4 regions of the Clostridium sp. 001 genome follow, and region 1 is predicted to be linked to each of the others. Evidence: riboswitches for the same ligand, from Rfam matches in the RefSeq annotation. Region 1 holds a riboswitch; each other region holds the start of a gene.
What was found. A riboswitch is a leader RNA that binds a small molecule or an ion and turns the genes downstream of it on or off. The one in region 1 is predicted to bind thiamine pyrophosphate.
Positions count from the first base shown of each region.

Region 2: another riboswitch for thiamine pyrophosphate. It lies ahead of thiD (bifunctional hydroxymethylpyrimidine kinase/phosphomethylpyrimidine kinase); the one in region 1 lies ahead of B5S50_RS18185 (thiamine phosphate synthase).
Region 3: another riboswitch for thiamine pyrophosphate. It lies ahead of B5S50_RS15895 (TatD family hydrolase); the one in region 1 lies ahead of B5S50_RS18185 (thiamine phosphate synthase).
Region 4: another riboswitch for thiamine pyrophosphate. It lies ahead of thiW (energy coupling factor transporter S component ThiW); the one in region 1 lies ahead of B5S50_RS18185 (thiamine phosphate synthase).

Region 1 covers NZ_CP020473.1:3,866,714-3,870,900, reverse strand. Annotated here, with positions in the region: gene B5S50_RS18195 (methyl-accepting chemotaxis protein) at 1-148, shown strand, start outside; gene B5S50_RS18190 (response regulator) at 438-815, opposite strand; TPP riboswitch at 1,070-1,169, shown strand; gene B5S50_RS18185 (thiamine phosphate synthase) at 1,261-1,863, shown strand; gene B5S50_RS18180 (nicotinate phosphoribosyltransferase) at 2,008-3,489, shown strand; gene B5S50_RS18175 (CoA pyrophosphatase) at 3,610-4,187, opposite strand, start outside.
Region 2 covers NZ_CP020473.1:1,301,118-1,305,304, reverse strand. Annotated here, with positions in the region: gene thiM (hydroxyethylthiazole kinase) at 1-589, opposite strand, end outside; gene thiD (bifunctional hydroxymethylpyrimidine kinase/phosphomethylpyrimidine kinase) at 620-1,423, opposite strand; TPP riboswitch at 1,552-1,653, opposite strand; gene B5S50_RS05845 (universal stress protein) at 1,876-2,289, shown strand; gene splB (spore photoproduct lyase) at 2,501-3,523, shown strand; gene B5S50_RS05835 (ABC transporter ATP-binding protein) at 3,541-4,187, shown strand, end outside.
Region 3 covers NZ_CP020473.1:3,407,329-3,411,515, reverse strand. Annotated here, with positions in the region: gene B5S50_RS15905 (ABC transporter substrate-binding protein) at 1-419, opposite strand, end outside; gene B5S50_RS15900 (ABC transporter permease) at 431-1,183, opposite strand; gene B5S50_RS15895 (TatD family hydrolase) at 1,201-1,935, opposite strand; TPP riboswitch at 1,998-2,100, opposite strand; gene B5S50_RS15890 (LTA synthase family protein) at 2,159-4,009, opposite strand.
Region 4 covers NZ_CP020473.1:1,538,710-1,542,896, forward strand. Annotated here, with positions in the region: gene B5S50_RS06935 (AraC family transcriptional regulator) at 1-195, opposite strand, end outside; gene B5S50_RS06940 (MFS transporter) at 351-1,805, shown strand; gene B5S50_RS06945 (GNAT family N-acetyltransferase) at 1,940-2,377, shown strand; TPP riboswitch at 2,421-2,526, shown strand; gene thiW (energy coupling factor transporter S component ThiW) at 2,821-3,390, shown strand; gene thiM (hydroxyethylthiazole kinase) at 3,368-4,153, shown strand.

The sequences.
Region 1 (4,187 bases):
ACAGGAAACAGCTGCAGCTTCACAAGAAACTACAGCTTCAACAGAAGAGATATCAGCCACTATGGAAGAACTTACAAAACATTCAAGTAATCTTCAAATATTGGCAGAACAATTAGCAGCTGAAATAAATAAATTTAAAATTAACTAATTGACAAAATTAAGCTGCTATATCTTATATAGTAGCTTAATCTTAAATTAATTACTCAACTCTCACAAATTAAGAATTAATAATGAAGAATTAATAGTGAAGGATGATTTTTAGCTATTGCAAAAAATCTCTAAATTTATACAAGTCAGTGATTAGTAATGTTTTGCTTTAGCAAAACGAGCCTTAAAAAATTTAATTAAAGATTTTTTGTAGTGTAACGGAAAAAAATCCACATTAACTATTAATTCTTCACTCTTAACTATTAACTAAAAAAGTTGCTTCATAAAAATCACTTGATAAATATCCTATTTACTAATTCTATAAGTTCATCCTTTACCCAATTCTTTTTAAAAAAGTAAGTGGCTCCAAGATCTTCACATATTCCATTTTCATCTGAAAAGTCTTTTTCCCCTCCATCCGAAAGAATAATTATTTTTAAATCTTTATACTCTTTTTTTAATTCTATAAGAACTTCTATTCCGCTTTTTTTAGGCATATATATATCCGTGATTACTAGATCAATATTACCGCTTTCTTTAAATACTTTAATTCCTTCTTCACCATCCCCTGCTTCATATACTTTATAATTTGCTTCCTCTAGAATTTTTCTTATAAATTGTCTCACACTTAAAGAATCATCAATTATTAATATATTTTTTTTACCCATAATTCTTTAAAACTCCCCTCATAAAGTTTATCTAATTTAATACTTTTTATCCGATCGCTACCATCTGTAACACTCCCATTAATTTTGTAAATCAACCATAAAGTTACCTAAGCATACAAATAATCACAAATTCATATTTTAATTATACAAAATATTAAAATAATTTTCTATAGTTTATGCCATTTTATTACAAACAATATTCTAAATCATTTACATATATAAAACTAAGTAGTATTATATACCTATAAATTAATAAATTGTTGCGGGGGTACCAGTTTGGTTGAGAAGGTAAAACCTGACCCTTTGAACTTGATGTAGTTAACACTACCGTAGGGAGGCAAATTAATAAAGATATATTTCAAGGAGTGTTTACAATATAAACACTCTTTTTTATTTTTAAAAACAAATTTATCCAGAAAATGAAAAATTGGGAGTCCATGATACTATGAACAAAAAATTATATGTAGTAACAAACAGAAAGCTTGTAAAAAATAAGAACATGATTGATATACTAAAGGGTTCCATATTAGGTGGTGCAGATGCCATAATCTTGCGTGAAAAAGATCTTACTTACAGGCAATTAGTTCCAATTGCTGAGGAAATAGAAAAAATTACAGGACCTAACAATATACCCTTAATAATAAACAGCAATATAGAAACAGCCTTAAAAGTAAATGCCAAAGGATTTCACACAAGTTATCAAAATTATATGAATAGCAATTTTAAATTAAAATGTACTGTAGGCGTATCTGTACACAATACTTTGGAAGCTATAAATGCACAAAAAAAAGGTGCAGATTATCTCCTTGCAGGACATATTTTTGAAACAGACTGTAAAAAAGGACTAAAAGGCAGGGGTATTTCATTTTTAAAAGAAATCCTAAATAACGTTTCAATTCCAGTTATTGCAATAGGTGGAATAACTGAGACCAATATAGATATAGTATTAGGAACCAAAGTTCGTGGTGCAGCTGTAATGTCTCTTGTAATGACTTCAGATGACCCTTTTACTACAACTTATAATCTAAAAAAACATTTTAAAAGATGAAGGTATCCATGCCTTACATTCTTCAATAAAGTTCAGAATTCCATAAATGTACAACCTTGTAATATGTTAATTTAAGTATTACAATGTATACATATGTATATTTTTTTATCATAATCAAAACATAGATAAGAGGAGATTTTCATTATGGAAAGCACAAAGAACTTTAATGTGAGAAACGAAAGAAACCTCACAATGCTAGTAGATTTCTATGAATTTACTATGGGTAACGGGTATTTGAAAACCAATATGGGTAATAGAATAGCCTATTTTGATATGTTTTTCAGAAAGATTCCAGATGAAGGTGGTTATTGCATAATGGCAGGTGTTCAACAAGTTATAGAATACCTGTCAAATTTAAGTTTTACAGATGAAGATATAGAGTATCTCAGGGATAAGGAACAATTTTCAGAAGACTTTTTAAATTACCTAAAAGATTTTAGATTTTGCTGTGATGTATGGGCAGTACCCGAAGGAACTCCTATATTTCCAAATGAACCGCTAATAACTGTAAGAGGTCCCGCTATTCAAGCTCAGTTTGTTGAAACCATGATACTTCTAACTATAAATCACCAGACCCTAATTGCAACAAAAGCAAGTAGGATTTGTAGAGCAGCAGGCACTAGACCTGTAATGGAATTTGGTTCTAGGCGTGCTCAAGCTCCTGATGCAGCTATATATGGTGCTAGGGCTGCGGTTATAGGTGGATGTAATTCCACTGCTTGTACTATATCTGAGCAAATGTTCGGTATGCCTGCAGTTGGTACAATGGCCCATAGTTGGATACAACTTTTCCCATCAGAATATGAATCTTTTAAGGCCTGGGCTGAAGTATATCCTGATAATTGTGTACTACTTATTGATACATACAATGTACTGAAATCTGGTCTCCCCAATGCTATAAAGGTTTTCAAAGAAATTTTAATTCCAAATGGTCATAAACCTAAGGGAGTAAGAATTGATAGTGGAGACATAACTTACTTAACAAAAGAATGTAGAAAAATACTTGATAGGGCCGATCTTGAAGATGTTAACATAGTTATTTCAAACTCATTAGATGAATTTATCATAACTGATGTACTTAGAGAAGGTGCCTGCATTGATTCTTTTGGTGTAGGAGAGAGACTCATAACTGCAAGATCAGAACCAGTATTTGGTGGAGTATATAAGCTATCTGCCATAGAGGATAAGGAAGGTAAAATAATACCTAAAATAAAAATAAGTGAAAATGAAGAGAAAATAACTAACCCTGGATTTAAAAAAGTATATAGAATTTATAGTAAAAAAGGAAATAAAGCAATGGCAGATTTAATAACTTTAGAAGATGAAGAAATAAATAAGGATGAGCCTATAGAAATATTTGATCCAGTTTTTACGTGGAAAAGAAAAAAAATAAGAGATTATTATATAAAAGATTTAAGAGTAAAAATATTTGATAAGGGGAAACTTGTATACACCTGCCCTGATGTGCTAGACATAAGAGATAGAGCAAAAGAAGAATTGTCCAGATTATGGCCTGAAGTGCTGAGATTTGAAAATCCTCATCACTACTATGTAGATTTATCTGAAAAACTTTGGGATTTAAAACATCAACTTCTCAGTAAATATTCTTCAACTTATGTAGAATAATATCAATACAATTTGTAGAGGAACAGGTAATAAACTTATTACCTGTTCCTCTGTTCTATGGCTGAAGCCTCTAGACAATGCTTTCTAAATGCTAAAAACATTAAGAATACTGTTAATAAGTTATATCTCATTTTTAATTATATTCGTAAATTTCTTTATTATTAATGCCGTAAACCCCCATATAGTATAATCTTTATATGTATAAAAATATGTTGGCATTTTCCCCCTCCTAAATTTGTAGTTTTCTCCACCTATTATCAGATTATAGGGAAAGTCATCTTTTGGGTGTGGAACTATCTCAATTTCATGTAATACAGGTTCTTTATCCATAAAAAAATTTAGAGGTACCGTAAATACATGATCTACTTCCTCCTTACTTGGACTTATATCTTCCCTATTTAACTTGCATACAAAAGGATACATTACAAAATTATAGGGAGTAACAATGTAATCCATATCTCCTATAAATTCTATATCCTTCCTATTTAAATTCAGCTCTTCCATAGTCTCTCTAATAGCTGTATCTTTTGGAGCCTCCCCCTTTTCCATTTTTCCTCCAGGCAAACATACATCACCAGGCTGATGTTTTAAATTTAAAGACCTTACTTCAAATAACAAATTTAATTCTCCATCCCTGCTGCATAAGGGAATCATCACTGAATTTTTATTATAATGTCCAATCATATTTGCTTTTCTAG
Region 2 (4,187 bases), 2.0 Mb from region 1:
CAGTTATTTTAGTTAACATTTCCACCCCGTTTTGAATTACAACACTATTTTTACCGTCTGTTATAAAATCTTCTTTGCCAGTTGCAGCAACTACACAGTTGTACTTTTTGGCTAAAGCTACAGCTGAATCCAAGGCTCCTTCTCCATTATCTAAGGAATCTACTCCTCTTACGTTAGAAGATTGTCCTGCAAGAAATTTAATTTCACCTACATTTCCTTTTATAACATCTACTTTACCAACTTGCATAATTCTATTTATAACTTGAGCTTTCCTTGGTATAGCAGCACAAGCTACAGGGTCAAGTATTACAGGTATATTGTGGATTTTTGCAGAGGTACTTGCTAGGATTACTGCAGCTTCCTGTTCTTTTGTGAGGGTTCCTAAATTTATATATAGGGCAGAAGATATTTTTACAAAATCAAAAACTTCATCATAAGCTTCACACATGGCAGGAGAAGCTCCATAAGATAATAGAATGTTTGCACAGTCATTTATAGTGACACTGTTTGTAATACAATCTACAAGAGGTACTTTATTTCTTACCTGTGTTAATACTTTTGACACACTGTCTAAGTTTAAATTATCCATTTTTCATACTCCTTTATATTAGAAATCTGTTTATTTGAAATCTACATCAGCTTTTTTATATAATTCAATGAAATGTCCCACGGGACCAACGCCACTTCCTATGGAAAAGGAATTTTCTATAGCCTTAGTTATATATTGCTTTGCAAGATATACGGATTTGTCAGTACTTTCACCTTTAGCCAAGAAGGAGGCTATGGCAGAAGATAAGGTACATCCTGTTCCATGAGTGTTTTTAGTATCTATTCTATGACCGTCTATGTTTAATATTTTGTTTTCATAAAGAAGAACGTCGTTGGCATCATTGCATCTGTGGCCTCCTTTTACAAGCACGTTTTTAGCACCTAGCTCTTTTATGCTAAAAGCTGCTTTTTCCATGTCGCTGCTATTTTTTATTTTCATTTCTGTCAGAACTTCAGCTTCTGGAATATTTGGAGTTACGACGTCTGCAATGCTTGTCAGATCTTTTATAGCTGTTTGTGCTTCAGGTTTTAAGAGAAAGTAACCACTTTTTGATACCATTACAGGATCAATTACTATGTTTTTAGCTTTGTATTCTATTAAAAGCCTCTTTATTACAGATATGGTTTTGCTGTTTGAAACCATACCAATTTTTACTGCATCTACTTGTATGTCATCAAATATAGATCTTATTTGTGCTTCTACAATTTCAGGAGTTACATCCATTACGTCCTGTACTCCTATGCTATTTTGAGCTGTAACAGCAGTTATGACACTCATACCATATACGCCAAGGGCACTCATGGTTTTTAAATCAGCTTGTATACCAGCTCCACCACAGCTGTCAGAACCTGCAATTGTTAATACCTTTTTCATTTTTACCCCCCTAATTTAGTAACTTTAAAATTAATATCAATTGAATTTTACTTAGTGGGAGTATTACAGTAGGCAGCCATCAGGTCAAAATAAAAGGTATATGCAGAAAAGCATATACCTTTAAAATCAAAAATATGTAAGTTGCTTCCCTACGCCAGTTTTATCTGGATCAGGTTCAAAGGGTTAGAGAAAGATCTCTTCTCAGCCTTGCAGCACCCCCACAAAAGTATTAAGTTTTATACATTAATTTTACTACAGTGATAAAAATTTGCAATATGAAATTTTAATATTTACTTCATTGACTAAGTTTCCCCATATGTACATAAATGGAATGTGGGAGGGTGTTAGCAATAGCAGCCGAATAAAAGTTTTTGCAGTACGTGTGATATAATGGCATTAATTGAAGATTTTTGTTACAAAACAAATTAATAAAAATGATAGGATGTGTTGATATGGAAAAGAAAAGAATTTTAGTCCCATTAGATGAAACAGAGAGAAGTATGCATTCACTTGACTGTTTAAAAAAATTGTTTTCCAGAGATGAAGTACAGTTAACTCTTATGTATGTATCTGAAATAGTTATAGTAAATGAAACGGGTGTATCAAATAGCATGGTAGATATGGCAAGGAAAAAAGGTGAAAACATCTTAGATAGAGCTGAAAGAAAGATTCAAGAATATAAACCTGAAAAATATTGTGTTTTTGGACGTGTAGCAGATGAAATACTGAAAAAGGCAAATTGTGATGAATTTGATATGATAATTATGACTAAATCTAATAAAAAGGGTTTGGCTAGAATGATCGGATCTGTAACAAGTAAAGTATTAAAAAATTCACAGGTTTTAGTTATGATTGTTCCAGAATAAAAATGGTTTAAAATAGCCATAATGTTGTACAAGCATTATGGCTATTTTTATCTGCATATTAAAATATTTGTCTGGGACTTGGAATTATAGGTGATTTTATTTAGAATATTTTTATTGATTTTTTCACATACTTTAATGAGCATCCTATGAATTGTTTGAGGTATAAGTTGAGTTTTGTTTAGAAACTCTATATCAGGAAGGTGTGTAATTAATGTTTGTTCCACATAGAGTTATTTTTGAAAAAGGTACCCTAGAATATTCTCTGGGAAATGAGATATATAATAGATTTAAAAATGATGACAAGGTGGAGATAATAAAATTGTCTTCAAATAGAGTTATGTCAGCTGTGCCAGGAAAAGATATATATGAAAAGTACAGGGAAGGTAAAAAAACTTTAGTTGTGGGTGTAAAAAAAAGCTTGAAATTTCAAAGTTGTAAGCCTTCGGCACATTATCAACTGCCCTTAGTTAGTGGATGTATTGGACAGTGTGAGTACTGCTATTTAAATACACAATTAGGGGAAAAACCTTTTGTGAGAGTTCATGTCAATGTTGATGACATCTTAAAACAGGCTCAAAAATATATAGATGAAAGAAATCCTGAAATAACTGTATTTGAAGGTGCTGCAACCTCCGATCCAGTTCCTGTGGAGCCGTATACCAATTCACTTAAAAAGAGTATAGAATACTTTGGAGATCAAAAGCTTGCAAGATTTAGATTCGTAACAAAGTACAATGATATAGATGGATTTTTAAACATAAATCATAATGGTCATACGGAAATAAGATTTAGTTTAAATACAGATAAGATAATAAAACAATATGAGCATTATACAGCTTCAATGGAAAAAAGAATACAATCTGCTTTTAAACTTGCTGAAGCAGGTTACCCTATAGGTTTTATAATAGCACCTGTATTCATATATGAAAATTGGAAGCAGGAATATGAAAAAGTTTTAGACATGTTATATGATAGAATGCCTAAAAATTTAAAGAATCCTATTGGATTTGAAGTCATATCGCATAGATATACAACTAAAGCTAAAAATATCATACTACAGGTATTTCCTAAAACGACGCTGCCAATGGAGGATAGTGAAAGAAAATTCAAGTATGGTCAATTTGGATACGGTAAATTTTTGTACACGAAAGAGCAAATGGAAGAAATTAAAACCTTTTTTGAAAGAGAACTTTCAAGTAGATTCTCAAAAGAAAATATAAAATACATTATATAAACGGGAGAATTTTAATCATGCAGGAATTAGAAAATGTAGTTAAAATAGAGGATGCAGAAGTTAGATATGATAAAAAAGTTGTATTAAGAAATATTAATATGGATATAAAAAGAGGAGAGATAGTTGGACTTTTAGGACCTTCTGGTTCAGGAAAGACCACTATTGTAAAATCTATTATTGGAATGAAAGAATTATCTAAAGGATTTATTGAAGTACTTGGTGAAAAAATGCCGTCTCTTGGTGTAACTTCAAGAATAGGATATATGGCACAAAGTGATGCACTGTATGATGATTTAAGTGCAATTGATAATATATTGTTTTTTGGAGAACTCTACAATATTAAAAAAAGTATTATAAGAAAAAGAGCTAAGGATGTTTTAAAACTTGTTAATTTGGAAGAGCAGTATAAGTATCCAGTTAAAAACTTTTCAGGTGGAATGAAGAGGAGATTATCATTGGCTATAGCACTAGTACACAGACCTAGATTGCTCATTTTAGATGAACCTACAGTTGGCATAGATCCTGTTCTTAGGAAAAAATTCTGGGATGAATTTTATAAAATAAAACGAGATAAGGGAACTATAATTATAACTACACATGTAATGGATGAAGCATATAAGTGTGATAGACTTTTTCTAATAAGAAATGGAATTGTAATAGCAGA
Region 3 (4,187 bases), 460 kb from region 1:
CCTTCAAAGTCCTTTACACTTTTTATGTTTTTGGTTTTAGGTGACGCAAAACCTGAAGTGTTATGCTGTATTATTGTGGCAATAGATTTTATAGGAAGCGGATCTTTGTTTGTAACTGCATAGGTTACATCTTCCTGATAACTTACACCAAAATCTCCTTTGCCTGCAGCTACAAGATTTGTCACATTACCTTGCGAAGGTTGAACTATCTTCACATCCAGTCCTTCCTCCTTATAATATCCTTTATCTAGTGCTACATATAATCCTGTATGATCTGTGTTTGGAGTCCAGTCAAGTATTACTGTAGTTTTATCTAAAGAAGCAGCTGCCTGTTTCTTTTCACCCGTTCCACATCCTGCGAATACTAAGCTTACAATAAACACAGTTAATACTAAAAATATAATTTTATTTTTTTTCATATTCGTCCCCTCTATTTCCAATGTATTATTTTTTTACCTATAAAATCTATAATATAGATTATTATAATGCTTACGATAACAATGACTAAAATTGAAGCAAAAACCTTGTCCAATTGATAGGCATTTTTTGCCCTTACCATATATACCCCAATGCCATTATCTCCTCCAAGCCATTCACCTATAATTGCAGACATTATCATATAAGTTGCTGCTATTTTTAAGCCTGAAAAAAAATTCACCATAGCATAGGGAAGCTTTAAGTGATAAAATGTCTGTAACTTTGAGGCTTTCATAGTGCTAAATAAATTTATATAATCCCTGTCTACTTTCTCAAAGCCATCTACGAGGCTTACAACTATCGGGAAAAAGCATACCATTACCACTACTATTATTTTAGGAAGTACCCCAAATCCAAACCATATTATAAACAAAGGCGCAATTGCTATAGTTGGAATAGTTTGAGATATTAGTAAAATAGGATATATTGACTTTCTCACAATTTCAAAACTATCCATTATTACAGCTAATATAAAGGAAAATATTATAGATATAAAAAAACCTATAAAAGACTCGTACAATGTAGTTTGAGTATTTTCCATTATATTTTGAAAATCTGATACAAGAGTTTTTAAAATATCCAGCGGAGAAGGAATAATATACTGAGGAACATGGGCAAAGTTTATTGTTAACTGCCATATAAGTACAACTATTACTATTGTAGCTATAGGATATATTTTACTTTGAATGTTTTTTGTTTTTTCCATATACAAGCACCTTCAGTCTATAATTTTAATTTATTAAAATTGTCATAAATTTTTTCTCTAACTTCTTCAAACTGGAGATTCTTTATTAAAGAAATTTTTCTTACAATATTTATAACTTCAGATGGATATCCATATTTTTTATTCACCCATTCAAGTGAATTAGGACCATCAGTTTCTGTTAAAATTCTGCCTAGAGGAAGAATCTTTACTATCTCATCTGTAAGTTTAGAATATCCTATATCAACACTTATTGTAAAATAACACCCATACTCCAAAAGCTTTTTTAGTATATTCAAATCTCCACTATACCAATGAATTATAGGTGTTCTTAAATCATATTTTCTTATATAATCCAATACCTCCTTTTCTGCTCCTTTAGTATGAATGTTTGTTATTTTGTCATATTTCTTAGCTTTACCTAAAAAGTATTCAAATACTAGATTCATATAAGGATATTTTTCTTTCTCCAAAACCCAATAGTAGTCAAGCCCTATTTCTCCAACAATTTTACATTCCTTTACATAATCATCGAACTTATCTAAATCCTTGTAGTTTTTATGTGCCTCCCAGGGATGTATTCCAAAACATGGAGTTATATTTTTATTATCTTTACTTAATTTTTTTGTAAATATATAACTCTCTAAATCCATAGAACATCCCAAGGTTTTGATATTGCTGTAATTTATACTATCAATTGCATTACTTAAATTGTCTTTATAAAAATCCATATGATTATGCGCATCTACAAACATTTTATTCTCTCCCTATACTTTAACAAAAATAAAAAGCACTATTATAAAAACAGTGCTTTGAATCCAATATTAAAGTAGCTTTCCTACGTCGGCGTTACCCGAATCAGGTTCAAAGGGTTAAAGTTTTCACTTTTCTCAGCACAAATGGCACCCCTGGCACTATAAATAATTTTAGATTAATTACATTTTTATACTAACACTTATCCAAATAAATGTAAATATATTATTTGCTCTTGTCCAAATTTAGTTTTTTAATTAAATTATGTCTCAAAATATAATCTGAATAACCAAGCTGATTCAATATGTAATCTTCTTCTTTTTGAAGTTTATCACTTTTAGAAATTTTATTTCCCGTATTTACATCATAATAAATATCATCTTGTGAAGAATAGTAACAATCTTTATCTATAAAAGAACCATTTCTAAATGTAACTCTTTCGCTCTCAGGATTAAAGAGGTCTTTACCAAGCATGTCTTCTTCCTTAAGTTTAAATAAATTGCATACCGTAGGATATATGTCCATCTGACCTCCATAAACATGGTTTACTCCTTTCACAGATTCATCAGGGAAATGAATAAACATAGGAACCTTTTGAAGCTTTTCCCACTCTAAATCAGATTTAGGACTCGTCTTCAAAAAGTTAAAAAGCTGATCTTGTTTATCTTTAGGTATTGCATAATGATCTCCATATAGTACAACTATTGAATTTTTTAAAGTACCATTTTTATCTAGTTCATCTAAGAACATTCCAAGCTGTTCATCTGTATAATGTACTGCCTTCATGTAATTTCCAATAAGACTTCCTTTATAATCTCCTACATCAAAGTCCCCATATTTATTTACATCATCATAAGGGAAATGACTTGTTAGAGTTATTAAAAAAGCATAGTATGGGCTTTTCATCTTTTTTAACTTCTCCACAGATTGAGTTAAAAAAGATTTATCACTTAAACCAAGTCCTATAGACTCATTTTGCTTATAACTTTTTTCACCATAAAAATTATCAAAGCCAAATTTTCTATACATTACATTCCTATTCCAAAAGCTTTCCCTAAATCCGTGTAAAGCTGCAGTGTAATAACCTTTACCCTTAAAATTTTTCGGCATTGCATTGTATTCATTGCCAGAGTAAAGCAAATAAGCTGCACCTGCTGATGCAGGATAAAGTGAATTGTTTGTCATAAATTCCGCATCAGAAGTTCCTCCAGCTGCCACCTGATAGTAAAAATTATCAAAATATTCTGAACGTGATATCCATCTATTTAAATTCGGGGTTATCTCCTTTCCATTTACAGAAGAATTTATAACAAATCCTTGAAGTGCTTCTACCTGTATCATTATCAAGTTTTTACCTTGTCCGATTCCATTTAAATTCTCATGACTGGACTTGCTTTTATCTATAAAATACTCTATAGCCTGAAACTTGTCCTTAGACACGGGAGTTAGTCTATTTATATTAGCAGAAACACAATTATAAATATCCAGGCAGTGATAATTTACTGTACCCAATTTTTTTGCTATATACACTTTATTATACATAGTTGTAAGAAGTCTTGGTTGTTCTTTTGATAAAACGTAAAAGCTTTTGAAATCAATAAAAATACCTACTAAAATAAATACTAAAAACATTGATATTCTAACTTTTGTAGAAAGCTTCCTATTGTGGCCTGCCAAATACCTATTTATAAATGGAATTATAAATACAATATCAAAAAGATATAAAAAATCTTTAAAGTCCAGTAGATTAGCAACACTAGATTTTACTGCATTTAATTGAAATCCGCTTATCAGAACAGATACAGATATGATATCTTTAAAATACTTATAATAGATCAGGTCACTAACTATGAATATACTTATAATACAATTACATATATACAAAAATCTAGCACGACCTCTGGTTTTAAAAATGCAGGCAATGGATACCAAGACAAATACTGAAGCTAATGCTGGAATAAATGAGCTTTTAAATGAACTCATATGTTTTCCATATACTAATATTTTAAACATTACTACAATTACAAAAAAAATTACATCTATAAAATTTGTAAAAAAAGATTTAATTTTATCCACATTACTTTCCCCCTATGGACATTTGTAATCCTAAAATTAATGAAACTAATATGTATAATTATAAAACAATATGTTAACAAAATGAAAGTATTTTTTCGTACCTATTTACATAAATGCCATAGTGTAGCATAATATATTTATTACGAAGAAGTTAAAAGAATTAGGAGGTTGTATTTTT
Region 4 (4,187 bases), 2.3 Mb from region 1:
AGCTTTTACATGAATACTTTTATAATTACACCTGATCAAGGCACTACCCTTAATAAAATAAAAAAATTGAAGATGCTCATGCCAGTTTTCTTCAAATGTAGCTCCCGGCCCATTAACTTTTACTTTGAATATATCTACGAAAAAATTTCTATTGGGCATATCTTTATAATAATAATTAATTTGGGATTTATTCATAATTGCAGCATCTCCTCATATCAATATAGTACTAATATTAATCAATATATTCAATGAAACTCAATATGTATATTGTTATTATATATCTAGATGTTTCACTAGTAAATATCAATAAAATACTACTATTTTAAAAAGAAAGGGGTTATCTAACTAACATGGAATATAAAAATAAATACGGAATTTTACTTGTTGTTATATCTATGACTTTTATGTCCTGTCTTGTTTCTAATATTGTGAATGTAGCTCTGCCTGTAATGTCAAAAAAACTTTCAGTACCCATGGTGTCTATAGAATGGGTTGTAGCAAGTTATATCATCTCGATTTGCTCAACTATTTTAATATTTGGAAGACTAGGTGATATAATAGGCAAAATGAAGGTATTTAAATTTGGAATGGTTGTCTTTACTATAGCTTCTTTCATGTGCGGCATTTCAACTTCATTTACAGAACTTATTATATTTAGAATTATACAAGGCATTGGTGCTTCAGCTTACATGGCTAACAATCAAGGTATTATAACTCAGGTTTTTCCAAGAAATGAAAGGGGAAAAGCCCTTGGAATTTTGGCATCCTCTGTTGCCTTGGGAACCTTAATAGGATCACCTGCAGGTGGATTTATTACCTACTATTTAAGCTGGAATTATATATTTTTCGTCAATGTACCTATCGGAGTAATTGCATTTATCACTGCTTTAAAAGTATTGCCTCATAGTAAAACCCAAAATAAAGAAATAAATAGTGAACTTGATGTAAAAGGATCAACCTTTATTTTCCTGTCAATGGTACTTTTATTTGGTTCCCTGATTCAAGGACAGAAGGTCGGATATAAGAATCCTGTTATAATTACAATATTTATTGTATCCATTCTATTTATAGCAGTATTTATTGTATTAGAAAATAAAATAGAAAAACCTCTCATACAAATGAAAATTTTTAAGAACAATGTATTTTCTCTAAGCTTGTTTTGTGCATCTATTTCATTCATTTGTCTAAGTGCTTCAACAATTATAATACCTTTTTATCTTCAGGATGCAATGAAACTAAACTCTAATATAACAGGTCTTATAATGATGGTACAGCCTTTAGTCATGGCTGTGATTTCTCCGCTTTCAGGAAATTTGTCAGATAAAATAGGCTCCAAACTTTTAAGTTTTTTAGGACTTTTGCTTATGAGTATAAGTTTTATATTTCTGTCATTTTTAAATCAATATTCTTCTATCACGAAGATTATAATTTATATTGTGGTATTAGCTTTAGGACAATCATTATTTCAACCTTCAAATAATTCACTCATAATGTCAACAGTTCCTAAAAATAAACTGGGAATAGCCGGCAGTGTCAATTCTCTTGTGAGAAACTTAGGACAAATTATAGGAATTATACTTTCCACGAGTCTCCTATATAGTTTTATGAGCATTAAAATTGGATATCGTGTGACAGACTATGTTATAGGAAGAGATGATATTTTTGTATATGGAATGAGATATGTATATATTGTTCTGACTATTGTATGTGCCTTCGGAGCAGTGCTCACTGCTTTTAGAATGCATAATAAAAAAAGCACACAAATAGATCAGTCAGCTGCAGATGTACACGGTAAAAATTTTTAAGAATGGCCTTCTGCATAGTGTTTATTTCAAAGCATTTTAAACAATATTTACAGCAGTAAAAGCAATAAAAAATGTAAAATTCTAAACTATAATGTGATGTGAACTTAGAATTTTAAAAAGGAAGTGAAATAAATTTGGTTACTATAACTAGAATAACATATGATGATTTAAATGACTTATCAAATTTATATGAGCAACTTTTAAGTAAAAAAACAAATTTTCCAAAATTCAAAGATAAGTTTACATTAATTAATTCAAATAAAAACTATATATTAATTGGAGCAAAAGATGGTGATAATAATTTAGTTGGTTCATTGTTAGGTATTATTTGCCAGGACCTTGGCGGCGAATGTAAGCCATTTATGGTTGTTGAAAATGTAATTGTAAAAAACAATTGTAGACGGATGGGAATCGGAAAGACTCTAATGACTTTTATTGAAAACTTTGCCAGGAAGAGAGACTGCTATTTTACCATGTTGGTATCGGCTTTCAAGAGGAAAGATGCTCATAAATTTTATGAATCAATTGGATATAACAATGATGTCGTTAAAGGATTTAAAAAATATTTATAATAAAATAAAAAAAATTTGCATACATAGAAAACATATGGTATGATTTTCATAAAAAGGGAGCCTGTTTAAGCATGCTGAGAGGAAGTATATACTTCGACCTATAACTTGATTCGGATAATGCCGACGTAAGGAAATATTTAATTTATACTATTTTTATATGTTTTATGAGTGTAAATGGAATGTGCCTTACAAGGTATATTCCATTTTTTATATTTAAAAAGCATTGGGGGAGCGCCCGGGGCTTTATAACAAAAGTACAACTAAATAGCGAGGGAACTTGTGTTTCAAGGTGAGAGGAAGCTTTTGAGCTTCGACCGCGACCAATATGATTTGTCATATAGGGAATTGCTATTTGGTTACTCTAAAATTATGCCTACAATAATGATGTTTATTTCCTATGTGACAACTTTAGAAAATAAATATTATTATGGAGGTATTTTATTATGGAAAGAAACTCGAAACTATTAAAAAAACTTATGCTTGCAATGATGGTGGCAATGGGAGTTGTCATTTCGCCAATTCTTCGTATAGAAGGAATGTGTCCTATGTCTTCTGTTATAAATATTACATGTGCAGTTTTTTTTGGACCTTGGTATGCGCTGCTTTGTGCTGTTTGTATTGGAATTATAAGAATGTTTCTTATGGGAATTCCACCTTTAGCTTTGACGGGTGCTGTTTTTGGAGCTTTTTTGGCAGGACTTTTATATAGAATATCTAAGAATACTTTAATTTTTGCAGTTTTAGGTGAAGTTATTGGAACAGGTATTATAGGTGCTATTGTCTCATCGCCTATTATGACATATTTCTGGGGCAAAAAAGGACTTTCACTTATGTTTTATATTCCTTTGTTCTTTACTGCTACAATTATTGGTGGAATAATTGCCTTTATTTTTTTAGGAGCATTAAGCAAAAATGGAATGCTTATAAAGATTCAGAAAAACTTGGGGGTAAAAGTCTATGACAAATCAACAGATACCGATAAACAACCTATTGCAAATAAAACGCAGTGTTAAAATAAAAAAACCCCTTATTCATTATATTACAAATCCAATTTCAATAAATGATTGTGCAAATGTAATACTTGCTATCGGGGCAAAGCCTATCATGGCCGAACATCCTTTAGAGGTTTCTGAAATTACATCTGCCTCTAACGCACTTGGCGTTAACCTTGGAAATATAACCGATGTTAGAATGAAATCCATGTTGATTTCAGGTAAAACGGCTTTTAAAGAAAAGATTCCTCAAGTAATCGATCTTGTTGGTGTTGGCTGCAGTAAATTGAGGTTTAATTATGCAAAAAAATTTATTTCTCAGTGTCATCCAGACGTCATCAAAGGTAATTTATCTGAAATAAGATCAATTTGTGGTATAGAAAGCAATGCAAAAGGAATAGATGCAGGAGAATGTGATAAGATAACAGATGACAATATAGAAATTGTGAAAAAACTATCCATTAGAACAAATTCTGTTATTGCAGCTACTGGTGCAGTAGATGTAATAACTAACGGCAGCGAAACATATTTAATAAAAAACGGCTGTGAAATGCTTTCAATGGTAACAGGTACAGGATGTATGGTTACTGCACTTATAGCAAGTTATATTTCTTCCTTAGATATATTTGGTAGTACTATTTTAGCTGTATCACTTATGGGAATATGCGGAGAACTTTCTCAGCATGTTACCGGTATAGGAAGTTTTAGAACTGATCTTATAGATAATTTATTTACAATTTCTGATAATACTATAATAAACAAAATAAAGTGTGAGTTAAAATAGGATAAAATGGCTTTAAAAATTTGAGAACGTACCT